4 regions of the Vreelandella sp. V005 genome follow, and region 1 is predicted to be linked to each of the others. Evidence: predicted binding sites of a transcription regulator. Region 1 holds the regulator's gene; each other region holds the start of a gene.

Region 1 (3,116 bases):
TGATTGCGTCGTGCTGGCGCGTTATATGCAAATTCTTCCGCCTGACTTGTGCGCGCGCTATGCAGGCCGAGTGATTAATATTCATCATAGTTTTTTACCCTCCTTTGCGGGCGCTAAACCCTACCATCAGGCTTACCAACGTGGGGTTAAACTGATTGGCGCGACGTGCCACTATGTGACGGAAGAGCTCGATGCGGGCCCGATCATCGAACAGGATATTCATCGCGTGAGCCACTGCCACACGCCGACCGATTTAGTTCGTTTCGGCCGTGATGTTGAAAAGGCCGTGCTCGCTCGGGGTTTACGCTGGCATCTGGAGGCTCGCGTCCTGGTGCATGGCAACAAGACCGTCGTGTTTAGTTAACGCCCGATAAGATGAGAGGCCGCTATGTCATTTGCGCAAAATGTATTGGCGCCCTGGGCGCTGATACTCACCTCACTACTCTCGCTGAGCGTCGTGGTGTGGGCGCTTTGGGGGCGGCCTTGGCAAGTGTTGATCGAGGATACGGCGCTTCAGCACCGATGGTTAGGCGCAACGCTGGCCGTGGTACTGATGTGGCAACTACGCGCTCAAGCGGTAGATTGGCTAACGTTACATCTGGTCTTTACGGTTTTGATGACGCTGGTTTTTAAAGCGCCATTAGCGCTGATCAGCAATGTACTTATCAACGTGGCAATGGTGGCTATTGGCCGCAATGAGTGGATGCTGCTGGGGCCGAATGTGCTGGTGACGGGGATCATTCCGGCGGCCATCACGGGCACGGTTTGGCGGCTGGCAGATCGTCGTCTGCCGGATAATTTAATGGTGTTTCTATTTGCCTGCGGCTTTTTTGGCGCGGCATTGGCAACGCTGGTGGCGGGGCTATCAGCCGTGTTGCTGATCACCATTGCCGGCACCGATCCTGACGCTATCTATTTGGCCCAAGAGTATGCACGGTTCTTGCCCTTGTTGATGCCTTCGGAGGCGTTTATCACCGGTATGCTGCTGAGTATTCTGATGGTCTATCATCCCCATTGGGTGGCCACGTTTAATGACCACCGTTATATCGATAGGCAGTAGCGGCTATTACTAGCCAACATTAGCCAAGCGCTTGGCCACTGCCACCGCGAATGACGCCAACGCCGACACCTTCGATGTCCAGCGACTGTGAGCGCAGGTCGATCTCAATGGGCGCAAAGTCGGGATTTTCCGCGAATAGCGTGACCTGATGTCCCTGACGCTGGAAGCGTTTGACGGTCACTTCATCGTCTAAGCGTGCCACCACAATCTGGCCATCGCGCACTCGCTCGGTGCGGTGAACTGCGAGTAGATCTCCTTCCAAGATGCCGATGTCCTTCATTGATAGCCCACGCACGCGCAGCAGGTAATCAGCCTTGGGCGTGAAGTATTCAGCGGGCAGAGGGCAGTAGCGGTCTATATGTTCGGCGGCGAGGATAGGGCTCCCCGCGGCGACTTCTCCAATCACTGGTAGCCCCGTCGGCGCTGGGTCAAGGGTGGCAGTGGGTGATTCGATCAGCGTGTTGTCGATTACCTCTTGGGGCTCTTGGTTGGGCAGTCGAATACCGCGGGATGTATTGCGGATGATGCGAATAACGCCTTTGCGCTCGAGTGCGCGCAGGTGCTCTTCTGCTGCGTTGGGTGAACGGAAGCCCAACGCTTTAGCAATTTCAGCGCGGGTCGGAGGGTAGCCAAATTCGCCCATGGTTTTAACGATAAAATCAAAAACGTGCTGTTGGCGAGCGGTTAGCGGACGCGACATACCAGACTCCAAAATAGTGAATAGACGGTGACTGTTTAAATGACGACTTAATCGATAAGTGGTTAAGTATACAGTATGTTCCTCTGTCCAGTATATGGCTTGTCAATCCGTGGATATCAACTCAGCGAAATTTTAATAATCGTTTGAAACTAAGTTTCTACTTATTTAGACAGCCACATTTCATCAGAAAATCAAGCGTTGAGCCTACCTGCGTTATGGCATAGTATTTTGCGATGTTTAAAACATCCGTTTCCCCGGAGAGCAGCATGGCTCAATCTGATACGGTAACTCGAATACTCGACACTGCGGAAGTGCTGTTTGCAGAGCGTGGTTTTGCTGAAACCTCGCTGCGCAACATCACTAGCAAAGCGCGGGTCAATTTAGCCGCTGTGAATTACCATTTCGGTTCGAAAAAAGCCTTGATCCAGGCTGTTTTTTCGCGCTATCTGGACCCCTTCACTCAGCGCTTTCACACGGCACTCGATGAGCTGGAAGCCCAGCATGCCGGGGGCGTCATTCCGCTTGAATTGCTGCTCGAAACAATGGCGAATACCGTGCTGGCGGTGCCGGCGGAGCGCAATAGCTTAAAGGTGTTCATGCGCTTGTTAGGGCTTGCCTATAGCCAAGCCCAGGGGCATCTTCGGCGTCATATTCAGCAGGAGTATGGGGATGTGTTCACGCGCTTCACTGAGCTAGTGCGACAAGCCACACCCGACTTGCCTGACGCTGAGCGCTTTTGGCGACTACACTTTATGCTTGGCACTGTGATTTTTACGCTTTCAGGGCTCGATGCGCTTCGCGATATCGCCGAAAAGGATTATCACGAGCAAGTGACCGTGCGCGATTTGGTGAGACGCTTGCGCCCGGTCGTGGTTGCCGCCATGAATGCACCGTTGCCCTCAGCGCTTGAAGAAGGAAAATATGCGAACGCCCAGGCTCGCTGAGCTACCCCCTATAGAGAACATTTGGTTAGACATAGATACCACTCAACAGCGGTTACGCTGCTGGCGAGGGCCAAAAGTGTTGCATGAGTGTGACATATCGTCAGGTGTCGCCGGTGTCGGAGAGCGTAACGGTAGTGGTAAAACCCCTCATGGCTGGCACTATATTCGGGCGGCGATCGGCGAGGGGGCGCCTGATAATGCGGTATTTCGTGGTCGTCGCTGGACCGGCGAGGAATTTTCTCCTGCGCTAGCGAAGGCGCATCCCGAGCGTGACTGGATTTTGACGCGTATCCTGTGGCTGTGTGGGTTAGAAAAAGGCGTTAACCGCGGTGGCCAGGTAGATTCCCAGCGGCGTTATATTTATCTGCACAGCACGCCTTCTGACCAGCCTATGGGCGTTGCTGCTTCTCAT
Region 2 (3,116 bases), on a different contig from region 1:
ACACCGCGTTGACGCAACTCGCCTTTAATACGAATCACCCCTTGGCCACGCAACAGGCGTGACCGCACGAAACTAGCCGCAAACCGTGCATCAGATTGAAGCCCCTGCTCAACCAGGGCGGCTAAGCACTCATCAATAGCCGCATCATCAAACGCTTTTTTCTTCAAGCGCTGGACTAACTCGGCGCGAGAGTACTCGCGCCGAGCCAGTAAGCCAATGGCGATGTCACGCGGCGTCGCATCGCGTTGTGAGCCAAATGCCATCAGCTTGCCTTAGCGAAGACCGGCTTACAGCAGATCATCGTCACCCGCTTCTACGTCAGCGGATGCTTCAGCAGGAGCTTCTTCTTTTTTGGGGTCGGGCTTGGCCAGCAGCTGCTCACGAATCTGCGTTTCAATCTCGACCATAATGTCCGGATGCTCCTCAAGGTACTGAGCAGCATTCGCCTTGCCTTGGCCTATTTTCTTGCCTTTATAGCTGTACCAGGCACCGGCTTTGTCGACCAAGTTACATTGCACACCCAGATCAATCACCTCGCCGGCATGGTAAATACCCTTGCCGTAAAGAATCTGGAATTCGGCCTGACGGAACGGCGGCGCCACTTTGTTTTTGACCACTTTCACGCGGGTTTCGTTACCAGTGACTTCATCGCCTACTTTCACCGAGCCGGTGCGGCGGATATCCAGACGCACGCTGGCATAGAACTTAAGTGCGTTACCCCCGGTCGTGGTTTCCGGGCTACCAAACATAACACCGATCTTCATACGGATCTGGTTAATGAAGATCACTAAACAGTTGGCGTTCTTGATATTACCGGTGATCTTACGTAGCGCTTGTGACATCAAACGCGCCTGCAGACCCACGTGGGAGTCGCCCATTTCGCCTTCGATCTCAGCGCGCGGGGTCAATGCCGCGACCGAGTCGATAACGATCACGTCAACACCGCCGGAACGAACCAGCATGTCGGTGATTTCCAGCGCTTGTTCGCCGGTATCCGGTTGGGAAACCAGCAGATCATCCAGGTTAACGCCCAATTTTTCTGCGTAACTTGGATCAAGGGCGTGCTCGGCATCAACGAAAGCGCACACTTTGCCCTGCTTTTGCGCCTGAGCAATCACCGAAAGCGTCAGCGTCGTTTTACCCGACGATTCTGGGCCAAAGATTTCGCAAACACGACCAAACGGCAGGCCGCCGATGCCGAGTGCGATATCCAGCCCCAACGAACCCGTAGAAACCGACGGCATGACCACACGCGGTGCATCGCCTAGGCGCATGACGGTGCCCTTGCCGAACTGACGGTCGATCTGGGTGAGTGCAGCGTTTAGCGCTTTAGTGCGGTTGTCATCCTGAGCCATTCAGAGATTCCTCATAACAAGCTGTATAATTACCCAGTAGTATGCCAAAGATTGCGCCGTAAACAAATCCTTGTTCACGCTTTCTAATAACTATTTTGCCACCTCTATGCTTTCTTGCCCGCCTTTACGCGGGTATCCAGGCGCGCCACTAGCCCAGCCAACGCCAAACGTACGGCCTGTTCGCGCACCGCTTGGCGATCGCCAGGTAAGTGAAAGCACTCAGCCTCTTGTTGAGAGGTGTCCCCCCAGGCTAGCCAAACGGTACCTACCGGTTTTTCAGCACTGCCACCCTCGGGCCCGGCGATGCCGCTAACCGCTACGCCTATACCGGCTCCACTTTCACGACAAGCCCCCGCAGCCATCGCTTTGACGACTGCCTCACTCACTGCACCATGTTCGTTCAGCATCGCTTCGGGCACCCCCAGCAAACGCGACTTCGCCGCATTCGCATAGGTGACATAACCCGTTGTAAAGTAGGCCGAGCTACCCGCCACTCCGGTAATAACGCTGGCGATTCCACCGCCCGTACATGACTCGGCAGCTGTTACTTCCACGTTTAACTGCTGACAAAGCCGACCCAGGCGCTGTGCTAACAGGGTTAAATCAAGATTTGTCAGGCTAGAAACACTGGGCACCGTTGTCGCTCCTTCAAGTGAGTCGTCTGTTCAGCGTAGAATACTGTGTTTAGTTTTCTCAAAGAAATGTCGTAAAGCACTTATATAAAGAACATACATAAAGAGTATCTTCAACGAACAGGCTGTAAGCCGCGATGGCTTGCGCCACGCTCAATCAGGACGCCCATGTCACAGGCCATTCCCCCTAACACGCCAATGATCACACAGTATTTAAAGATCAAACGCGAACACCCCGAGGTACTGCTGTTTTACCGAATGGGGGATTTTTACGAGCTATTTTTTGATGACGCCAAGCGCGCCGCGGCACTGCTAGACATTACCCTTACCCAGCGCGGACAGTCGGGTGGTAAACCCATCCCGATGGCGGGCGTACCTTACCATAGCGCTGAAGGTTATCTAGCGCGCCTGGTCGCCGGTGGCGAATCGGTAGCGATCTGCGAACAAATTGGCGATCCCGCTACCAGTAAAGGCCCCGTCGACCGCCAGGTCGTGCGCATCGTCACCCCCGGCACGCTGCACGATGAAGCGCTGTTGGATGCGCGCCGTGACAATGTGCTGGTGTCTGTCTCTCCCGGTAACGATAGCTGGGGCCTTGCCTGGCTGGAACTCTCCAGTGGCCGCTTCAACGTACTGGAAGTGGAGAGCGAAGCGGAGATGTTGGCAGAGCTTACCCGCCTCTCCCCTGCCGAATTACTGGTGCCCGAAAGCCTGACGCTGCCGGATGCGTGGTCGCAAAAGCGCAGCCTGCGCCGCCAGGGCGAATGGCTATTCGATTTAGAAAGCGCCACCCGCAGCCTATGCGACCAGTTTGAAGTCCAGGACTTACGCGGCTTTGGCTGTGCGCATCTTACCAGCGCACTGGTAGCCGCCGGCGTACTGATCGATTACGCCCGCGACACCCAGCGCTCGCGGTTGCCTCACGTGACCGCCATCAGCGTGGAAAATCGTGACGATGCGGTGGTCATCGATGCGGCCAGCCGGCGCAACCTGGAAATCGATATCAACCTCGGCGGCAGTTCTGACAATACGTTGGCAAGCGTGCTGGACACCTGCACCACCGCCATGGGCTCACGACTACTCAAGCGCTGGCTCAATCGCCCGTTGCGCCAGCAAGAACTCGTTCAAA
Region 3 (3,116 bases), on a different contig from region 1:
AAAGCTCAATTTTGGCTTTCTCTGCGGCTTCTTTCAGACGCTGCATGGCCAAGTTGTCGCCAGACAGGTCGATGCCGCTGTCAGACTTGAACTGGTCGACCAAGTAGTTGATTAATGCCAAGTCGAAATCTTCGCCACCCAGGAAGGTGTCACCGTTGGTGGCCAACACTTCAAACTGGGTTTCGCCGTCGACATCGGCAATTTCGATGATCGAGATATCGAAGGTACCGCCACCCAGGTCATAAACCGCGATGGTTTTGTCGCCGCGCGATTTGTCCATACCGTAGGCCAGTGCAGCAGCGGTCGGCTCATTGATGATGCGCTTAACGTCTAGACCGGCGATACGGCCAGCATCTTTGGTGGCCTGACGCTGGCTGTCGTTGAAGTAAGCCGGCACAGTGATCACCGCTTCGGTGACGGTTTCACCCAAGTAGTCTTCAGCCGTCTTCTTCATTTTCTTCAGAACTTCAGCGCTTACCTGCGGCGGTGCCATTTTTTTGCCTTTCACTTCAACCCAGGCATCACCGTTATCTGCTTCGGTGATTTTGTACGGCACCATTTTGATATCTTTTTGGACAACGTCGTCTTTAAAGCGACGGCCAATTAAGCGCTTGATGGCATACAGCGTGTTTTCTGGGTTAGTCACCGCTTGGCGTTTGGCCGCTTGGCCTACCAGCGTTTCGCCATCATCGGTGTAAGCGATGATAGAAGGCGTTGTGCGGCCGCCTTCGGCGTTTTCAATGACTTTAGCGCTGTCACCATCGAGCACGGCCACACAAGAGTTAGTGGTGCCCAGGTCGATACCAATTATACGTCCCATAGCAATAACCTCGAATTCGGTTGTTACAAAACTGAAAATTTAGACTTTTAAAGCGTGTCTGCGGGTTTCCCCGCGGGGTTGCCCTTTATTTGGGGGCCGCCGCTGACATTTCAAGGGCTTTTTTTTCACACACTTTTTTTCACTTGTGTGCCGCCAGTGGCTTAATCGGCTTTTTTACTCACTACCACCATCGCCGGGCGCACCAAGCGTCCATTAAGCAGATAGCCTTTCTGCATAACGTCCATCACGGTGTTCGGATCAAGATCCGGGTTGGGCACCATGGTCATGGCTTCGTGTACCTGAGGATCGAAGGGTTCGCCGTGAGGTTCGATACTTTCCACACCGAACTTATTGAGTACGTCCAGCTGCATTTTCAAGGTCATGGAAACGCCTTCACGGTGAATTTCCGAGGCACCCTCTTCCATGGTTTCAAGCGCTTTTTCCAGGCTATCAACGACCGGCAGCAGCTCTTTGACAAACTTCTCAAGCGCGAACTTGCGCGCTTTTTCAGCTTCTTGCTCGGCACGGCGGCGTACGTTTTGCGCTTCGGCGGCAGCGCGCAGGGCTTGATCCTTGGCATCGGCCAAGCTCTGCTCTAATTCACCTACCTGAGCAGCCAGCATTTCTGCTTCAGGGTTATCGACGTTACCTTCCAAGGGCTCATCATCATTGATCAAGCCTTCGAGTTCGCCTTCCATCAAGCGCTCTTCTGCCACCTTCTCGGCCGCTTGCTCAGCGCCCTCGGCTTCGTGCTCGTGGCGGGCCAACTCATCATCCATTGGGGTTTGCGGTTCTTTCGCCATGTTGTGCTCCTAAAAAGTAGAGCGCGGCCACGCGGGCGGCGCGCAAAGAAGTAAGCCGTTAGTTACTCGCTTTAATTGATCATGCACGCTATATGGGGGCCATAAATTTCATCTCAAGAGGTGCATTGAAGTGAGTTATTAACTACTGTATAAATCAACAACTATTGGATAAGTATCCAGCTCCTGTGCTGTTCCGCCTTGGGAGGCGTCATGCTTACTCAGCTCGCTATTCAAGATTTCGCTATTGTTGATCATTTAGAACTCGACCTAACCGGCGGCATGACGGCCATTACCGGGGAAACCGGGGCGGGGAAATCGATCCTGCTGGGCGCCTTGGGGCTCTGCCTGGGCGAACGCGCCGACGCCGGCAGCGTGCGCCATGGCCAGGAGCGCACGGATCTTTCTGCGCGTTTCGATATTCAACACCTGCCCGCCGCCGTCGAGTGGCTAACGGCACGTGAACTCCCTGCCGAAGAGTGCTTGCTGCGCCGTGTTGTTACTGCCAACGGGCGCTCCAAGGCGTGGATTAACGGCCACCCTGCGACTATCTCGGATCTCAAATCCCTCGGCGAGCAGCTGATTCAAATTCACGGCCAGCATGCCCACCACGCTTTAATGCGTGAAGAGACCCACCTTGCGTTGTTGGATGATTACGCAGGCCTGAACGATGCCACTACCCAATTAGCTGACACGTTTCGCGAGTGGCGTAATGCCCGCCGTCAGCTAAAAAAGCTAAGCGAGGAAGGCAGCGAAGTGGAGGCCAAACGGCAGCTGCTGCGTTACCAAGTGGAAGAGCTGGACCAGCTCGGTTTGGCCGAAGGCGAGCTGGCCACCCTAGAGGAAGAGCAGCATACCCTGGCACACGCGGAAGAGACGTTGCGTGAAACGCAATTTGCCGCTGACTGTTGCGCCAGCGATGAAGGCGGCGCGCTCTCTTTGCTCAACCAAGCCTTCGCCCACTTGAGCGCCCTGCCGGGCAGCGACAAGGGCACGCTGGCGAACACGCTGGCCATGCTGAGTGATGCACGCATTCAAGTGGAAGAGGCCTCCAGCGAGCTCAACCGTCTTGCCAGCACCACCGAGCTAGACCCTGAACGGCTCGCCTGGGTGGAAGAGCGAATGACCGACGTGCACCGGATTGCCCGCAAGCATCACGTGGCACCAGAAGAACTCTGCGCCCTGCATGCCGATTTACAGCGGGAGGTGGCCCAGTTGGAAGAGGGTGGCAATGACCTCGAGGCGCTAAGCGCTCAGGTGGTCGAATACCGCGAACGCTACCGCCAAGAAGCGAAAAAGCTGAGCGATAATCGCCAAAAAGCGGCACTTCGCTTAGGTAAGGAAGTACAGCAGCAGTTGGGCTTTTTAGCCATGGGCAAAGCCCGCTTTGAAGTGGAGGTCACGGCAAAAGAGTCGCCCTCCCCTGAAGGGCTTGATCGTGTGCAGTTCTTAATTAGCGCCAACCCCGGCCAGCCCGCCCGGCCGTTAACCAAAGT
Region 4 (3,116 bases), on a different contig from region 1:
AAGGCGGGTACGCTGGCAGTGCCTTGTTCGATCAAATGGGCCACATATAAACGTCGGTAAAAACTTGATTTGGTTTTGCTTAGTGCGGGCATGGGGCTTCCTTAACAGTAAAATGATTCATCCGCTGTGTAGCTTAAATGAATAAGTCACCCTGCGCCCGCGGCGGGTGAAAATCCCGCGTATTTAAACCCTGCTCGGTGCGATCCTGCATGTTCCACTGGCGGCTGGCGCGTGCAAAGCGCTGCGCAATCAGATCGGCAAAGACACCTTCCCCGCGAAAGCGCTTACCAAACTTGGCATCATAGGCCTTACCGCCCCTGCACTGGCGCATAAGGCTCATCACTTTGGCGGCACGTTCCGGGTAGTGAGCTTCCAGCCACGCCTCGAATAGCGGCGCGACTTCATAAGGTAAGCGCAGCAACATCCAAGCCGCCGTTCGTGCGCCTGCTCGGCTGGCGGCTTCGAGTAGTTTTTCGATTTCATGATCAGTCAGCCCTGGGATAACGGGTGAAATCAGTGTTCCTACCGGCACCCCCGCCGTATTGAGTTCACGGATTGCTCGCAAGCGCGCTTGAGGCGACGCTGCCCGCGGTTCCAGCGTGCGCTTTAAATTGGCGTCTAAGCTGGTCAGGCTCACAAATACCCGCACTAAGCGATGTTCCGCCATTTCTGCCAATAGATCTAAGTCACGTAGCACCAGTGTGCTTTTAGTTACCAGCGTCACCGGATGGCGGCACTTGAGTAAGAGCTCCAATAAACGGCGTGTGGTTTGGTAGGTCGCCTCTAACGGCTGGTAGCAGTCGGTATTGCCTGAAAGATTGATGGGGCGGCACACGTAGTTGGGATGGCAAAGTTCCTCCGTTAACCTTTCCACCAAACCGCTGCGGGCAATGAGTTTGGTTTCAAAATCCAGCCCTGGCGATAGATCCCAGTAAGCATGTGAGGGCCGTGCGTAGCAGTAGACACAGCCATGTTCACAGCCACGGTATGGATTCAGCGAGCGATCGAACGGCAAGTCCGGGGATTTATTCCACGATAGTGCGCTCTTGCTCACTTCCTCACGCACTTCGGTGGCGATGGTGGTAGATGTTTCTTCCCGCCACCAACCATCGTCTTCTACCTCGCTACGGGTGGGTGAAAAACGATTGTGCGGGTCGTACGTTGCCCCGCGGCCTTTACGCACGGCTGAAACACTCGATGTTTGATAGGGACTCGTCATTTGCCACCTCGGACCTGTATAACTATATGGCTATTTATACAGTATATGGCGTTTGGGCAAAGGCGCAAGAAAAGGCTTAGCGGCTTAAATAGCAAATTCGGGGATACAAACGCGTCTTTATTTCATACGCTTAAAGACCCCGTTGTTGCCAGCATGGAAAGAGGCGATTTGACCTATGGAACTGCAACCACATTTTGCATTAATGGCATCCTACAACCAGTGGATGAATGCCAAGGCATATGAAGCCGCTAACAAGCTGAGTGCGGCTGAACTGATAGAAGATAAAGGCGCTTTCTTTGGCTCTATTTTTGGCACTTTGAATCATATCGCCGTCGCCGACACAATTTGGCTTAAACGGTTTGCGGCGCATGCTTCTTCAACCGCAACACTGGCGATAATGGAGCCGCTGCCTACGCCAACGCATCTTGATCAACGTCTGTTTGATGATTTGGAAGGCCTAAGCGCGCATCGCCATTGGCTGGACAACGTTATTATCAACTGGGTAGCCGCGCTGACCGATGATGATCTGGATACGCTGCTGAGTTACCACAACACCAAAGGCGTGGCTTCAACTAAAAGTTACTCACGCCTTATTTACCACTTTTTTAATCACCAAACCCACCACCGCGGGCAGGTATCTACCTTGCTCTCGCAAGCCGGTGTAGATATTGGCGTCACCGACCTGCTGGCGTTGATTCCGGATGAGGCGTAAGGAAGTAAGTTCTCATATAAGAGCCTAGTTTCAGGGGCTGACAATTATTAAGACTGAAAGAACCAAGAACGGAAAACGCCTTGACGTACTCAAGCCAAGGCGCATTTTTATAAAAATTTACCAACCTATCCGTTCAACATTTCTTTCGTGCTGGCTTTTTATAGGCACTGACTGTTGTGCTTTCCTTTTCGCCGTTACCGCCATTAGGGAAGTGCGCCCGCACTAACTCCAGTAGGCCTTGTGTGGAGGCATCGAAGTCGGCGGCGTTGGTGTCGATTCGCTCACTGATTTCGCCGGCGATACGCTTGCCGAGCTGGACGCCCCACTGGTCAAAGGAGTTGATGTTCCAGATGACGCCTTGGACAAATACCTTGTGCTCGTAGAGCGCGATGAGTGCCCCCAGGTTTTTTGGCGTTAGCTCGTCCAGTAGTAGGGTGCTGGAGGGGCGGTTCCCTGGGCAGCTGTAGGGGTCGTGTTGGCTTAGCTCTTTGCTGTCCCCTTGGCTGCCTTCCATAAAGGCGTTGGCCTGGGCGAGCATATTGGTCAGTAGGGCGAAGTGGTGGTCTTCGACGCCTGGCTCGGGCTTGAGCGAGGCAATAAAATCAATCGGCACATAGCGGGTGCCCTGGTGCAGTAGCTGGAAGAAGGCATGCTGGCCGTTGGAGCCGGTTTGGCCCCACACAATCGGGCCGGTTTTGTAGTTGACCGGGTGGCCGAAAATATCCACCGACTTACCGTTAGACTCCATATCCAGCTGCTGCAGGAAGGAGGGCAGTTGGTTCAGCGCCTGGTCGTAGGGCACGATGGCTTGCGTTTCGGCACCAATAAAGTTGATGTACCAAATACCAATCAGTGCCATCAGCACCGGCATGTTTTGCGAGAAGGGAGTGTTAATGAAATGGTTATCCATCTCATGAGCGCCTTCCAGCAGTTCGATAAAGCCTTCGAAACCGATCGAAAGCGCAATCGGCAGCCCGATGGACGACCACATGGAGTAGCGTCCACCAACCCAGGCCCAGAACTCGAACACGTTCTCTTCGCGAATGCCGAACTCCATGGCTGCTTTGCGGTTGGTGGAAGCGGCAATAAAGTGCGCGCCCACATCGGCGTCTTCGCCAGCGTTCTCCAGAAACCAGCGCCGCGCGGTTTTGGCGTTAAGCAGCGTCTCCTGGGTAGAGAAAGTCT

What was found. The regulator LexA, encoded in region 1, represses DNA repair genes until DNA is damaged. The targets are predictions, from matches to a motif close to TACTGTNTANNTANACAGTA.
Region 2: the regulator LexA is predicted to act here: its motif matches at 1,375-1,394, upstream of recA (recombinase RecA).
Region 3: the regulator LexA is predicted to act here: its motif matches at 1,767-1,786, upstream of recN (DNA repair protein RecN).
Region 4: the regulator LexA is predicted to act here: its motif matches at 1,244-1,263, upstream of ACUN8H_RS16765 (PA0069 family radical SAM protein).

The regions. Positions count from the first base shown of each region.
Region 1 is NZ_JBQXYA010000011.1:38,836-41,951, reverse strand. It holds gene purU (formyltetrahydrofolate deformylase) at 1-364, shown strand, start outside; gene ACUN8H_RS17710 (energy-coupling factor ABC transporter permease) at 389-1,060, shown strand; gene lexA (transcriptional repressor LexA) at 1,080-1,760, opposite strand; gene ACUN8H_RS17700 (TetR/AcrR family transcriptional regulator) at 2,027-2,704, shown strand; gene ACUN8H_RS17695 (L,D-transpeptidase family protein) at 2,682-3,116, shown strand, end outside.
Region 2 is NZ_JBQXYA010000001.1:811,352-814,467, forward strand. It holds gene ACUN8H_RS03725 (regulatory protein RecX) at 1-263, opposite strand, end outside; gene recA (recombinase RecA) at 288-1,355, opposite strand; gene ACUN8H_RS03735 (CinA family protein) at 1,460-1,990, opposite strand; gene mutS (DNA mismatch repair protein MutS) at 2,156-3,116, shown strand, end outside.
Region 3 is NZ_JBQXYA010000004.1:236,490-239,605, reverse strand. It holds gene dnaK (molecular chaperone DnaK) at 1-820, opposite strand, end outside; gene grpE (nucleotide exchange factor GrpE) at 982-1,623, opposite strand; gene recN (DNA repair protein RecN) at 1,834-3,116, shown strand, end outside.
Region 4 is NZ_JBQXYA010000009.1:72,480-75,595, forward strand. It holds gene ACUN8H_RS16760 (winged helix-turn-helix domain-containing protein) at 1-92, opposite strand, end outside; gene ACUN8H_RS16765 (PA0069 family radical SAM protein) at 134-1,219, opposite strand; gene ACUN8H_RS16770 (DinB family protein) at 1,395-1,931, shown strand; gene pgi (glucose-6-phosphate isomerase) at 2,065-3,116, opposite strand, start outside.